3 regions of the Streptomyces sp. Y20 genome follow, and region 2 is predicted to be linked to each of the others. Evidence: riboswitches for the same ligand, from Rfam matches in the RefSeq annotation. Region 2 holds a riboswitch; each other region holds the start of a gene.

Region 1 (4,723 bases), on a different contig from region 2:
CGCGGATGCTCGTCCGGCACACGGGGCGCACGTCCGGGCAGGTGCGCGAGGATCTGGCGCGGGACCTGTTCCTGGACGCCCCCGGGGCCCTCGCCTACGGCCTGGTGGACCACATCGTGCCCAGCCGCCGGGACGCGCCCGGCGCACCGGACCCGAGGTGAGCCCCCCGATGCCGCCGGAAGTGCCGCCGCTGCCCGCGCTGACCCGCGCCGAGGGCGACCTGATCGACCGCTATCTGGAGGCGGCCGACCTGCTGGGTCGCGTCAATCCGGCCCGGGACGGGGACACGTACCGCGGGCTGCGCGCGGCGCAGGCCCTGGTACGCAAGGCGGCAGAGCTGCGGGACGCGCTCGAGGTGATGCACCGGCGGGGCGAGACGGAGCTGCACGGGGGCACGCTGGCACGGGCGTTGCGCGTCTTGGACGGCGAGCGCCGTACCGCTCGGGTCGCGCTTCCGCCCGACACCGTCGACTGAGGCGGACACCCGGCCGGCCGGCTGCGGGCCCCGTATCGACGCCTGCCGTTCGCACCGGACTCGAAACGGCCCGAACGAGGTACGCCCGTCCGATGGATATCCGGAATGATTTTCAGGCTTCCCGACTTGTGCGGCATATGGGTCGGGTATGCGTCCGCGAGTGTTTAGCCCCAGGTCCGGGGCTACGCACGGGTCCTGACGATGTCTCGAACACAGCCATGTCCACCCGAACGGGCGAGTGGTGAGTAACACCACAAAGCCCCGATTCCGTTGGGATTTTACGACAGTTGTAGGTCAAGATCCCTGACTGACGACAAGACCCCGCCACCGCGGCGGGGCGATCCGGGCGGACGCCGAGTCCTGCCGCCGCCTGGATGACCGGTCGACAGGAGTGGATCGGCAGGAGTGGAGGACCCAGGCAAGACGGGTCGCCGGAACACATGTTCGTCCGCTGGACGCGGACGGGCGGGGTTCCGAGCCTCCCTTGGGGTGAAGCCGTGGCGACACGGCCGGGCAACTTCGCCAGCCCGAATCCGACAGGTCATCCTTCACAGGCGGCTGACGAAGGGTTGCGCATGACTGCGCTCAATCGTGTCCCGTCACTGATGGCCAGGGCCGGCACGGCCTCTGCCCTCACCCTCGCCGCCGTCGGCGGCTCGATCGCCGTGCCCGGCCTCGCCACCGGCGCGTCCGCCGCGACGATGGCGACGAAGGCACTCAACGTCGCGGCCTCCAAGAAGGGTGCGCCGTACCAGTGGGGTGCCACAGGTCCGCGCAGGTTCGACTGCTCGGGGCTGACCTTCTACTCCTTCAAGAAGGTGGGCAAGAAGCTGCCGCGCACCGCCGCGCAGCAGTACAACAAGACCCACCACATCTCCGCCCGCAGCCGCAGGGCCGGTGACCTGGTGTTCTTCCACTCGGGTTCCAGCGTCTACCACGTGGGTATCTACGCGGGCCACGGGAAGATCTGGCACGCCCCGAGGACCGGTGACGTGGTGAGGCTCCAGAAGATCTGGACCAGGAGCGTCTGGTACGGCCGGGTCAGCTGACCGGCCGCGGAACGGGAGCGCCCGGCCCCGGCCCGCTGAACGGCCGGCTCCGGGCACCGGGCCCGCTTCGAGCGCCATAGCGCCGCCCCGGTGCCCGCCCGCCGGCACGGGCGGCCCGGGGCCGGCACGTCCTCCGGCGCAACCGGCCGGGCGGGCGTGCCGCTCAGGGCTCCTGCGGCACGCCTGCCGGTAACGCGGCGGCCGGGAGCGTCCAGGGGAGTTCGATACACACCGTTTTGCCACCCTCACGGGTGGGACGGACGCGGAGCCTGCCGCCGTGCTCCGCGGTGAGCCAGCGGATGATGACCATGCCGCGGCCGTTGTCCTGCTGCACGGCGGCGGGCAGTCTCTTCGGGAAGCGGGGATGACTGTCCGTCACGCCGATGCGCAGGTGTTCGTCACGGTCCAGTGCGATGTCGACCGTGAAGGTGGGTGACTGGCCGAAGGTGTGCTGCACGGCGTTGGTGGCCAGCTCCGAGACGATCAGCCGCACGGTGTCGGCCGTTTCGGTGTCCGGCGGCAGGCCCCACTCCGCGAGGGTGCCCACGACGTAGGAGCGGGCGGCGGAGACCGAGGCGGGATCGCTCGGCAGAGTGACGGATGCTTCCAGATGGTCTGCCATGGCGACGTCGTCCCTTTCCCGCGGGACCGCGGTCCGACATACAGCGAATGCTTCGAGTACGGTCCCGGAACTGGTGCTTGTTCGCCAGACTGCCATCAACGGGTCGGTCAGGGGGAGCGATCCACCGGGATATGCATATATCTGTCGCTCGAAGCGGTGAACTCTGCGCTGCGAAACCGTATGTGGGCGGCCCGGAAGGAGTAAGGAGGAGCCCATGCAGAACGGTCCGGCAGTGCGCCGTCGGAAACTGGGCGCCGAACTGCGCAGGCTGCGTACCGGTGCCGGATTCACCAGCGGTGAGGCGGCCGGGCTCGTCGGCTGGCACCAGTCGAAAGTGAGCCGAATCGAGACCGGCGCCAGCGGTGTGAAACCGGCCGATCTGCGGTTACTGCTGGACGCCTACGGCGTCCACGACGGACACCTGCGCGAGTTGCTGCTGATGCTGGCGGGGTCGCAGGACGCGGGCGGCCGGAACCGCTGGTGGCACGCCTATCGCGGGGAACTGCCGCCGACCTATCGCGATTTCATCAGCCTGGAGTCGCAGGCGAGCGCCATGCGCACCCTGGAGACCACGGTCGTCCCCGGCCTGCTCCAGACGGCCGACTACGCCCGCGCGGTCACCCGGGCGGCCGTGAAGGACCTGGACGAGGACCGGCTGGACACGCTGGTGGAGGTGCGTCTGGCCAGGCAGGACGTGTTACGCGCGGACCCGCCGCCGGCGCTGAGCGCCGTGCTGGACGAGGCGGTGCTGCGCCGCGAGGTCGGCGGTCCCCGGGTGATGTCCCGTCAGCTGGAGCGGCTGATGGAGGCCGCGTCGCTGCCCCAGGTACGGCTCCAGATCCTGCCCTTCAGCGCCGGAGCGCATATCGGCCTCACCGGACCTTTCGTTATCTTCTCATTTCCGAGCACTTCTGATCTGGATGTAGTCGTTCTCGACCAGTTGACGAGTAGCCTCTACCTGGAACGGAAAGAAGACCTGGTGGCCTACGCCGAGGCCTTCCAGACCCTTCAGTTCCACGCCCTTTCCCCCGAGGACTCGTTGGACTACATCGCCGCAATAGGTGACGGCGCGTAAGGAGGCACCATGTCCGCACCGCCTGGGAACGTCCCTGCCAGCACCGACCTGCACGACGTGCGCTGGCTGCGCAGCAGCTACAGCACGGGCGCCAACAACTGCGTGGAGACGGCCCGGCCGCGCTCCGGCCCCGGAGCCGGGCTGCTCGCCGTGCGTGACTCCAAGATTCCGGCCGGACCGGCGCTGTTCTTCTCCGCCGACAGCTGGTCGGGATTCATCACCGCACTCTGATCGGAATCGGTCACTTCTTCATCGTTATCCGGTCACACACGACCGTGTCACGCCGACTCATGGTCGCGTCTCGCCGATGACGCGTACAGCGTGTTCGATCTCGGCCCCGGACAGGTCCGCACGGGCGGTCAGTCTCAGCCTGGAGATGCCGTCGGGCACGGAGGGAGGACGGAAACAGCCCACGGACAGGCCCGCCGTACGGCAGTCGGCCGCCCAGCGCACCGCCTGCTCCGGGGACGGAGCCCGCACGGAGACCACCGCGGCGTCCGGACGCACCGCCTCCAGACCCGTGGCGGTCAGCCGTGCGTGCAGTTCCCCGGCCACCTCACGGGCGCGCGCCGCCCGCCCCGGCTCGCGCTCCAGCAGCCGCAGCGCGGCCAGCGCGGCACCGGCCGCCGCCGGCGCCAGTCCCGTGTCGAAGATGAACGTGCGCGCCGCGTTGACCAGATGGTCGATCACCCGGGCCGGGCCGAGCACCACCCCGCCCTGGCTGCCCAGCGACTTGGACAGGGTCGCCGTGGCGACCACGTCGTCGGCTCCCGCGAGGCCGGCCGCGTACGGCGCGCCCCGGCCGCCGTCGCCCAGCACGCCGAGCCCGTGGGCGTCGTCCACGACCAGCCCGGCGCCGTACTCCCGGCACGCCGCGGCCAGCGCGGCCAGCGGCGCCCGGTCCCCGTCGACCGAGAACACCGTGTCGGAGACGACGATCGCCGCGCCCCCGTGCGTGCCGAGCGCCTTGCGCACGGCCTCCGGGTCGGCGTGCCCGAAGACCTGCGTGCCGCCCCGCGCCAGCCGGCAGCCGTCGATGAGGGAGGCGTGGTTGCCCGCGTCGGAGACGATGAGCGAGCCGTGCGGGCCGAGGACGGTGACCGCGGCCAGGTTCGCGGCATAGCCCGAGGAGAAGACCAGGGCCGCCTCGAACCCGCAGAACGCGGCCAGCGCGCGCTCCAGCTCGGTGTGCAACTCGGTGGTGCCGGTCACCAGCCGGGACCCGGTGGAGCCGCCGCCCCACGTCCGGGCCGCCCGGGCCGCTCCTTCGGTGACCTCCGGATGGTGGGCCAGACCCAGGTAGTCGTTGCTCGCCAGGTCCAGCAACGGGGAGTCGGCGGGGCGCGGGCGCAGGGTGCGGACGAGTCCGGCGCGGCGGCGCGCCTCGGCCTGCTCGTCGATCCAGCCGAACGCCATGGGTCCTCCGGTGCTTTTGTAGGTAGCGGACAGACCTTAGCGGCACGACCAGCCGCCCAGTGTGTGGCAATACCCACACGGTGAAC
Region 2 (4,723 bases):
GCTCTCCGGGAACGGCCGACACCGTCGCCCCCGTCAGGCTCCGGCCCTCCTCGTCGCGGCCGGCGTGACCGGTTCCGCCATCGCCATTCCGCTCCTCGGGGCCGCGAGCGCCCACGCGGCCGACGGCACCACGTGGGACAAGGTGGCCGAATGCGAGAGCGGCGGCTCCTGGAGCGCGGACACCGGCAACGGGTATTTCGGCGGCCTCCAGATCTCGCAGGACGACTGGGCCAAGTACGGCGGCAGCCAGTACGCGGCCAGCGCCGACCAGGCCAGCCGCTCCCAGCAGATCGCCGTCGCCGAGAAGATCCTCGCCGCCAAGGGCACCACTCCGTGGGCCACCTGCGCCCTGCTGTCCGGGCTGACCTCGAACTCGGGCTCCGTGGACGTCGACACCGGCGTCGGCGGTTCCGGTGACACCGGCGGCACCGGTGACGCCGGGGGTTCGACCGGCACCTCGGACTCCACCGGCTCGCCGGGATCGACCGGTACATCCGGCAGTTCCGGTACTTCCGATACCTCCGGCACGTCCGGCTCGCCTGATTCGCCGTCCTCCACCGGTGCCGGCTCGGACGCCGGTTCCGGCACCGGCGCCGGGTCCTCCTCGGGCCCGGCCACCACGCCGGCCGCGAAGCCGGGCAAGGACGCCGGCAAGGCCGCCGGGACGAGGACTCCCAAGTCCGACAAGTCCACTCCGTCGGACGCCGGGACCCCGCAGGGTGGCGGCAGCCCGGCCACGGCGACCCCCGATGCCGGTAAATCGGACAATCCCCAGCAGGCCGCCGGTTCTTGGAGCCTGGTCGACACCGGCAGCCTGGACGCCGGCGGGCGCCACCGCGGCGCGAGTGCGGATGAAACCGTGACAAACGGTCAAAGCCCCGCACTGGCCGGCCGGCACGCCTCCCGGGAGCCGGACTCCTACATCGTCCACGAGGGCGACACCCTGGCCTCCATCGCCGACTCCCTTGACGTCGACGGCGGATGGCGCGCGCTCTACGCCGGCAACAAGAAGGCCATCGGCACCGACCCGAACCACATCAGTGCCGGTCAGACCCTAGAAGTCGGGGATGAAACGGACGCGGAATAGCGAGAGTTGACGCCTCATTTAGCGCTTGATGTCCGTTTTGGCGAAAGTGTGGGATGAGTCTCAGAAGCCCTGATCGTCTTTGAAATTCCGGCGATCACGTGTCTACGGTCGAGATCGCTCGTCACCACGAGCCCCGGCAGTCGCAACGCCGAATCCTGCCAGCGGTTGCCCGGGAACAGTCGTCGCGTCAAGCGCCGCAGGCAGGAGCGGGGGACCCAAGGTAAGTGCCGGGACCAGCAGTCGAAGAGGCTGGCACCGGCTGGGGGTGAAGCCGTACCTCGCGTGACAGCGAGAGGTACGGCCGGGCAACTCAACCGGCCCGAACCCGACAGCTCACCTCGCAGGCGTCGGTGAGGGGATAGATTCATGCTGTTTTCCGCCAAGGGCAAGCACCGTCGTCCGTCCAAGGCCGTTCGTGCCATCACGCTCGCCGGTGTCACCGGCGCCGCCGTCGCCGCCCCGCTGATGGCGACCGGCACCGCCTCCGCCGCCACCACCTCCGAGTGGGACGCCGTCGCCCAGTGCGAGTCCGGCGGCAACTGGGCCATCAACACCGGCAACGGCTACTACGGCGGCCTTCAGTTCTCCGCCTCCACCTGGGCCGCGTACGGCGGCACGCAGTACGCCGCCACCGCCGACCAGGCCGGCAAGGCGCAGCAGATCGCCGTCGCCGAGAAGGTCCTGGCCGCGCAGGGCAAGGGCGCCTGGCCGGTCTGCGGCACGGGCCTGTCGGGCGCGTCCTCCAGTGGCTCCGCCCCGAGCACCACCTCGGACTCGGCCGGCACCACCACCCGCTCCACCGACCAGCAGACCGCGTCCCGCTCCGCCGAGCGCCCGGCCGCGTCCGCGAGCCAGACCCCGAGCCAGGCCCCGAGCCAGGCCCCGAGCCAGAGCCAGAACAAGAGCAAGACCGTCACCACCCCGACCGGCAAGACGGTCAAGAAGGGCGACGGCGAGTACAAGGTCGTCACCGGCGACACCCTCAGCTCCATCGCCACCGCGCAGCACGTGCGGGGCGGCTGGGCGAAGCTGTTCGAGCTGAACAAGGACATCGTCCAGGACGCCAACCTCATCTACCCGGGCCAGCAGCTGCACCTGAAGTGACCCCCCGGCTCCGTGCGGAGCCACAGCCCCCTCACGCCCGGCCCGCATACCTGGGCCCGTGAGGGGCCCCCGTCCCCGCGGGCTCCCCGCCCCGGTGCGTGTTCCCCCGTACGCACCGAGGCGGGGCTTTTTTCTGCCCGCCGACCTTCTCCTCCGTGCCGGCCTCTTTTCGCCGGAGCCCTTTGTTTCGGCAACGAACAAAAGGTACGGTCGCCTTGTCCACGGGACGGTCGGTCGGTGGCCGACGGCCCCGGGACGGTTAGGCTCTAGTCGCAAGGCACAGCCGTAAGGCACCCAGCCCCGCACTTCCAGCGTCACATCCAAGAAGGAGATGCTCGTGCCGTCCATCGACGTCGTCGTAGCCCGGGAAATCCTGGACTCCCGAGGCAACCCCACGGTCGAGGTCGAGGTCGGCCTCGACGACGGCAGCACGGGTCGTGCCGCCGTTCCGTCCGGCGCCTCGACCGGCGCCTTCGAGGCCATCGAGCTGCGCGACGGTGACCCGAACCGCTACCAGGGCAAGGGCGTCGAGAAGGCCGTCCTCGCCGTGATCGAGCAGATCGGCCCGGAGCTGGTGGGCTACGACGCCACCGAGCAGCGCCTGATCGACCAGGCCATGTTCGACCTGGACGCCACCGACAACAAGGGCTCCCTCGGCGCCAACGCCATCCTCGGCGTCTCGCTCGCGGTCGCCCACGCCGCCTCCGAGGCCAGCGACCTGCCGCTCTTCCGCTACCTGGGCGGCCCGAACGCGCACCTGCTGCCGGTGCCGATGATGAACATCCTGAACGGCGGCTCGCACGCCGACTCCAACGTGGACATCCAGGAGTTCATGATCGCCCCGATCGGCGCGGAGTCCTTCTCCGAGGCCCTGCGCTGGGGCACCGAGGTCTACCACACGCTGAAGAAGGTCCTGAAGAGCAAGGGCCTGTCCACCGGCCTCGGCGACGAGGGCGGCTTCGCCCCGAACCTCGGCTCCAACCGCGAGGCTCTCGACCTCATCCTCGAGGCGATCAGGGAGGCCGGCTACACCCCCGGCGAGCAGATCGCCCTGGCCCTCGACGTCGCCGCCTCAGAGTTCTACAAGGACGGCTCGTACGCCTTCGAGGGCAAGTCCCGCTCCGCCCAGGAGATGACCGAGTACTACGCCGAGCTGGTCGAGGCGTACCCGCTGGTCTCCATCGAGGACCCGCTGTTCGAGGACGACTGGGAGGGCTGGAAGACTATCACCGACCAGCTCGGCGACAAGGTCCAGCTCGTCGGCGACGACCTGTTCGTCACCAACCCCGAGCGCCTCGCCCGGGGCATCGAGGACGGCGCCGCCAACGCCCTGCTGGTCAAGGTGAACCAGATCGGCTCGCTGACCGAGACCCTCGACGCCGTCGAGCTCGCCCAGCGCAGCGGCTACAAGTGCATGATGTCCCACCGCTCCGGCGAGACGGAGGACGTCACCATCGCAGACCTGGCCGTCGCCACCAACTGCGGCCAGATCAAGACCGGCGCCCCGGCCCGTTCCGAGCGCGTCGCCAAGTACAACCAGCTGCTGCGCATCGAGGAGATCCTCGACGACGCCGCGGTGTACGCGGGCCGCTCGGCCTTCCCCCGGTTTCGTTCCGCGAACCAGTAAGTACAGCGCTCTGCGAACCAGTAGGCACAGCGCTCCGCGAACCAGTGAGCGCGGCGTTCCGCCCACCAGTGAGCACAGCAAGGACTGAGCCGGCCCGGGCTGTGTCCTAGCCAGTCGTACGTACGTCCCCGTACCCGGTCCCGTACCGTGTCCGGGGACGTACGCGCGTGTGACGGGAGGCGGGAAACAATGGCCGTGAAGGACCGCGACCGGTTCTCCACCGCGACCAGGCTGCGGCTGCTCGGCGAGCAGACGGCGGCCCGGGTCTACCGCTCCCAGACGAAACGGCAGGCCCGCCGCTCCCGGCTCACCGGACGCGCGGCGCTGCTCGCGCTCGTGCTGTGCTCGCTGGTCGTCGCCCTCGCCTATCCGATGCGGCAGTACGTCTCCCAGCGCGCGGAGATCGCCGACGTCCAGCGGCAGCAGCGCCAGGCCCGCGAGCGCGTGGAACAGTTGCGCGATCTCAAGGCCCGCTGGCAGGACGACGCCTACGCCGAGCAGCAGATCCGCCGTCGCCTGCACTATGTGATGCCCGGCGAGACCGGGTTCGTCGTCATCGACCCGGGCGCGGCCAAGCAGTCCCGCGCCGACCTCCGGGCCGCCCACCGGCCCTGGTACGCGAATGTCTGGGACGGTGTCGACAAGTCCGACGCCTCCGACCAGTGAGCCGGCGTCAGAGCCGGCACAACGACGAGAAAGCCACCCTGAAAGCAGTCATGGAAACCCCTCCGCCGCCCACTCCGCGCACCGAGCCCACCGACGCGGACGTCGAGGCCTTCAAGCAGCAGCTGGGCCGCCCGCCCCGGGGCCTGAGGGCCATCGCGCACCGCTGCCCCTGCGGTCAGCCGGACGTCGTGGAGACGGCACCGCGCCTGCCCGACGGCACCCCCTTCCCGACGCTGTAC
Region 3 (4,723 bases), on a different contig from region 2:
AGGCCACCGCCACGTTCGAGGCGGTCGGCGACGCGCGGGACGCGGCCTTCGAGCAGGCGTCGTACGAGGACACGTCGTACGAGGACACCTCCTACGGCCGACAGCCTCACGGCGAGGGCGAGCCGGACTCCACCGGTGAACTGCCCGCCGCGACGGGACTGCTGGACGGCCAGGAGGAGACCGGCCCGGCGCCGGAGACCCGCGCGGGCTCACGCGGCGCCGCGCGTTCCCGGCGCCGTACGCCCGCCAAGCGCTCGGCGCTGCTGACCGTCGCCGTGCCCTCGGCCTGCGTGATGGGGGTCGCCGGGATCGCCGCGGCCTCGGTCGGCGCGCTCGGCGACAGCTCCGAGGACACCACCGCCTCCGCACCCGACGTGCAGGTGGTCAAGCCGTCGATCGCCAACAGCAAGCTGGACACCCAGCTCAGGACGCTCTCCGACGGCGCCCACGACTTCGCCGACCGGGCGAGCCGCACCCAGGAGCGGATCGACCTCGTGGCGCAGCAGGCGCTGGAGAAGAAGAAGGCCGCCGCGGAGGCCGCCCTCAAGGAGCGGCTGCGCCCCAAGTTCGTGCTGCCGGTCACCCAGCGCGGCCTCAGCGCGTACTTCGGCCAGGCGGGGGTCAACTGGATGTCGGTGCACACCGGCATCGACTTCCCCGTCTCGTACGGCACGACGGTGATGGCCGCCACCGACGGCACGGTCAGCACGCAGTGGAACAGCGCCTACGGCAACATGCTGATCCTGACGTCGAAGGACGGCACGCAGACCTGGTACTGCCACCTGTCCAGCTACCGCGTCGCCTCCGGTACGACCGTCAAGGCCGGCCAGCCGATCGCCTACTCCGGCAACTCCGGCAACTCCACCGGCCCGCACCTCCACTTCGAGGTGCGTCCGGCGGGCGGGGCGGCCATAGACCCGTTGCCGTGGCTGCGCAGCCACGGACTCGATCCGACGTAGGACCGGCAGGCCCCCGCCGAGCGGCGGGGGCCCTTCTGTGCCCTACAGCTTCTCCACCGGCGCGTACCGCAGCAGCAGCCGCTTCGGCTTGGCTTCCCCGAAGTCGACGGTGGCCTCCGCGTTGGCGCCCGTGCCCTTCACCCCGACGACCGTACCCAGCCCGAACTGGTCGTGGGTGACCCGGTCGCCGACGGCCAGCGCGACCACCGGCTTCTCGGCCGTGCGCCGCGTGGCGAAACCCGACGCGCCCGACGCCGAGGAGCGCGAGCGGGACGAGGACAGCGAGGCCGCGATCCCGGACACCGGCCCGGACGACACCGGCGCCGCGGCCCCCGTCCGCTTCCACTCCAGGTGCGCGGCCGGGATCTCCTCCAGGAAGCGGGAGGGCGGGTTGTACGACGGCTGGCCCCAGGCGCTGCGCAGCGCCGACCGCGTGAGGTACAGCCGCTCCCGGGCACGGGTGATGCCGACGTAGGCCAGGCGCCGCTCCTCCTCCAGCTCCTTGGCCTCGCCGAGGGCGCGCATGTGCGGGAAGACGCCGTCCTCCATGCCGGTCAGGAACACGACCGGGAACTCCAGGCCCTTGGCGGTGTGCAGCGTCATCAGCGTGATGACGCCGTCGCCGCCCTCCTCGTCGGGAATCTGGTCGGAGTCGGCGACCAGGGCGACCTGCTCCAGGAAGTCGGCGAGCGTGCCGGCCTCCCCTTCGCCGCGCTCCTGCTCGAACTCGAGCGCCACGGCGGCGAGTTCCTGAAGGTTCTCGATGCGGGTCTCGTCCTGCGGGTCGGTGGAGGCCTGCAACTCGGCCAGGTAACCGGTGCGTTCGAGTACGGCTTCGAGGACGGTCGCCGGGCCGGCGCCCGATTCGACGATCGTGCGCAGGTCCTCCATCAGCGTGTTGAACCGCTTCACGGCGTTCGTGGACCGAGCGGCTATGCCGTACGCCTCGTCGACCCGCTTCAGGGCCTGCGGGAAGCTGATCTTCTCGCGCTGGGCGAGGGCGTCGACCATGGCCTCCGCGCGGTCGCCGATGCCCCGCTTGGGCACATTGAGGATGCGGCGCAGCGGCACGGAGTCCTCGGGGTTGGCGAGCACACGCAGGTAGGCCAGGACGTCCCGGACCTCCTTGCGCTCGTAGAAGCGGACGCCGCCGACGACCTTGTACGGCAGGCCGACGCGGATGAAGACCTCTTCGAAGACACGGGACTGGGCGTTGGTGCGGTAGAAGACGGCGACGTCCCCCGCGCGTGCCTCGCCCGCGTCGGTGAGCCGGTCTATCTCGTCCGCGACGAACTGCGCCTCGTCGTGTTCGGTGTCGGCGACGTAACCGGTGATCCGGGCGCCGTGGCCGGCGTTGGTCCACAGGTTTTTAGGGCGGCGGGACTCGTTGCGCTCGATGACCGCGTTGGCGGCGGACAGGATCGTCTGCGTGGAGCGGTAGTTCTGCTCCAGCAGGATCGTCGTCGCGTTCGGGTAGTCCTCCTCGAACTGGAGGATGTTGCGGATCGTCGCGCCCCGGAAGGCGTAGATCGACTGGTCGGCGTCACCCACCACACACAGTTCGGCCGGCGGCAGGTCGCCGTCCCCGGGCGGTACGTCGACGTCCTCGGCGGCACGCTCGCCCGTCCCGACCAGCTCGCGCACCAAGGCGTACTGGGCGTGGTTGGTGTCCTGGTACTCGTCGACCAGGACGTGCCGGAAGCGGCGGCGGTAGTGGTCGGCGACGTCCGGGAAGGCGCGCAGCAGGTTGACCGTCGTCATGATCAGGTCGTCGAAGTCGAGGGCGTTGGCCTCACGCAGCCGCGACTGGTAGAGCGCGTACGCCTGAGCGAGGGTCTTCTCGAAACCGTCGGCGGCCTGGGCGGCGAAGTCCTCCTCGTCGATCAGCTCGTTCTTCAGATTGCTGATCTTGGCGCTGAAGGACTTGGGCGGGTAGCGCTTGGGATCGAGTTCCAGATCACGGCAGACCAGGGCCATCAGGCGCTTGCTGTCGGCCGCGTCGTAGATCGAGAACGACGAGGTGAAACCGAGCTTCTTCGACTCGCGGCGCAGGATGCGCACACACGCGCTGTGGAAGGTCATCACCCACATCGCGTTGGCGCGCGGGCCGACGAGCTGCTCGACGCGCTCCTTCATCTCGCCGGCGGCCTTGTTGGTGAAGGTGATCGCGAGGATCTGACCCGGGTGGACGCTGCGCTCGGCGAGCAGGTGGGCGATGCGGTGGGTGAGCACACGGGTCTTGCCGGAACCGGCGCCGGCGACGATGAGCAGCGGGGAGCCGGCGTGCACGACCGCGGCGCGCTGGTTCTCGTTCAGCCCCTCCAGGAGCGCCGCCGCGTCGATCACGGGGCGCGGGGCGCCGTCGCGGTAGTGGGAGTCCCGGTCCGGCGGCACGTCGAACTTCCCGCCGAACAGATCGTCCGGAAGCGGCTCCGGAGCGTGGTCGTGCTCGGGCGGCGGCGGGAGCTCCTCGTCGTGCCCACGCGGGGGCTGGAGGTCCGCCAGGAAGCTGTCGTCAAAGAGGCTGCTCATCGCTCTCCGAGTCTAGGGTGCCCCACCGACAACCGGTCACCGTCCCGCGAGTCGATCATCGCCACTTGGCGCCCCGAGACCCCTCACGCACCGGAAGCGCCTGGTCACGTGCGCGTGAACCCGCCCGGAGGTCACGGAAATGTATCGGACATACCGCGCACCAACCTTCACAGAAGCCACACGAGTTGGCTAGGTTGCCGTCAGGCCGCACGACCCCCCTCCGGCGAACGTCGCCGGGCCGCGCGGCCTCCGCCGAGTCCGGCGCGCCCCTGTGCGGCGCCCGGAGCCGGGGACCCACCGAATCCCGGGGTGAATCGGCCGACTCCCGCCCGGGACGACGCCGTAGGGCAACCCTTCCATCCGCCCGAACCCGACAGCTAACCCGGTAGGCGGCAGCTAGGAAGGAGTCGCCTCCCTTGGCGTCGCACCGCAAGCCGCGCCCCGGCGGAACCCCCGGAGCGGGCGTCCGCACCCCCGCTCTCGCCACCGCCGCCCTCACCTCCCTCGCCGTGCTCTCCCAGACCGCGGAGGCCACTCCCGAGGCCGGTCACGGCAGGCCGAGCCCGGAGGAGGTCGAGCGGAAGATCGACGACCTCTACCGCCGGGCGGACTCCGCGACCGGCGGGACGGCCGCAGCGGCCGAGGAACCGGCCGGCGCCCCACGGAGGCAGGCCGACAGCCTCCAGCGGCTCCGTGACGAGGTAGCCCGGCGCGCGGCCCGGGCCCGTGCCGTCCCGGGCCCCCGCGGCACCGCCCCCACCCTGGACACGGCAGTCCTGCCGCCCATGCGGGGCGGGGCCGCCGTGGTGGCGCCCGGGGGGAGAGTCGGCACCGCGGCAGCGGCGGCGGACCGGAACGCCGCGGCACCCCGGTGGAGTGGGGGCGTCGTAGCGCCGCCCACCGGAGGCGACGTCACCACACTCGCACCGGCGGCACCGGCTCCACCGGTCAGGGACGCGGTCGTACCGGGCCGGGGGATGCCGCCCGGGGACAGCCGCCCGGAGGTCGCGGCTCGGGATGCGCGGGACCCTAAGGCGGTGAAGACCGCCGTTCAGAGGAAGCTCGCCCACGCGCGCGTGCTGCTCGCACAGCGGACCGCCCAGGGGTCCGCGCCGTCCGGCACCGACGCGGCCAAGGCCGGGAAGGCCGTGGCCTTCGCCCGGGCCCAGCTCGGCAAGCCCTGCGTGTGGGGTGCCGCCGGCCCCGGTTCCTACGACTGCTCGGGCCTGACC

The links. A riboswitch is a leader RNA that binds a small molecule or an ion and turns the genes downstream of it on or off. The one in region 2 is predicted to bind cyclic di-AMP.
Region 1: another riboswitch for cyclic di-AMP. It lies ahead of ACGFT1_RS32060 (C40 family peptidase); the one in region 2 lies ahead of ACGFT1_RS21315 (transglycosylase family protein).
Region 3: another riboswitch for cyclic di-AMP. It lies ahead of ACGFT1_RS12860 (C40 family peptidase); the one in region 2 lies ahead of ACGFT1_RS21315 (transglycosylase family protein).

Annotation. Positions count from the first base shown of each region.
Region 1 covers NZ_JBIDDP010000017.1:115,223-119,945, reverse strand. Annotated here, with positions in the region: gene ACGFT1_RS32070 (ATP-dependent Clp protease proteolytic subunit) at 1-161, shown strand, start outside; gene ACGFT1_RS32065 (hypothetical protein) at 170-475, shown strand; cyclic di-AMP (ydaO/yuaA leader) riboswitch at 915-1,048, shown strand; gene ACGFT1_RS32060 (C40 family peptidase) at 1,051-1,524, shown strand; gene ACGFT1_RS32055 (ATP-binding protein) at 1,688-2,146, opposite strand; gene ACGFT1_RS32050 (helix-turn-helix domain-containing protein) at 2,361-3,221, shown strand; gene ACGFT1_RS32045 (DUF397 domain-containing protein) at 3,231-3,452, shown strand; gene ACGFT1_RS32040 (8-amino-7-oxononanoate synthase) at 3,510-4,637, opposite strand.
Region 2 covers NZ_JBIDDP010000008.1:80,388-85,110, reverse strand. Annotated here, with positions in the region: gene ACGFT1_RS21320 (transglycosylase family protein) at 1-1,087, shown strand, start outside; cyclic di-AMP (ydaO/yuaA leader) riboswitch at 1,270-1,449, shown strand; gene ACGFT1_RS21315 (transglycosylase family protein) at 1,454-2,191, shown strand; gene eno (phosphopyruvate hydratase) at 2,529-3,818, shown strand; gene ACGFT1_RS21305 (septum formation initiator family protein) at 4,008-4,484, shown strand; gene ACGFT1_RS21300 (DUF501 domain-containing protein) at 4,535-4,723, shown strand, end outside.
Region 3 covers NZ_JBIDDP010000004.1:323,745-328,467, forward strand. Annotated here, with positions in the region: gene ACGFT1_RS12850 (M23 family metallopeptidase) at 1-959, shown strand, start outside; gene pcrA (DNA helicase PcrA) at 1,002-3,491, opposite strand; cyclic di-AMP (ydaO/yuaA leader) riboswitch at 3,732-3,899, shown strand; gene ACGFT1_RS12860 (C40 family peptidase) at 3,908-4,723, shown strand, end outside.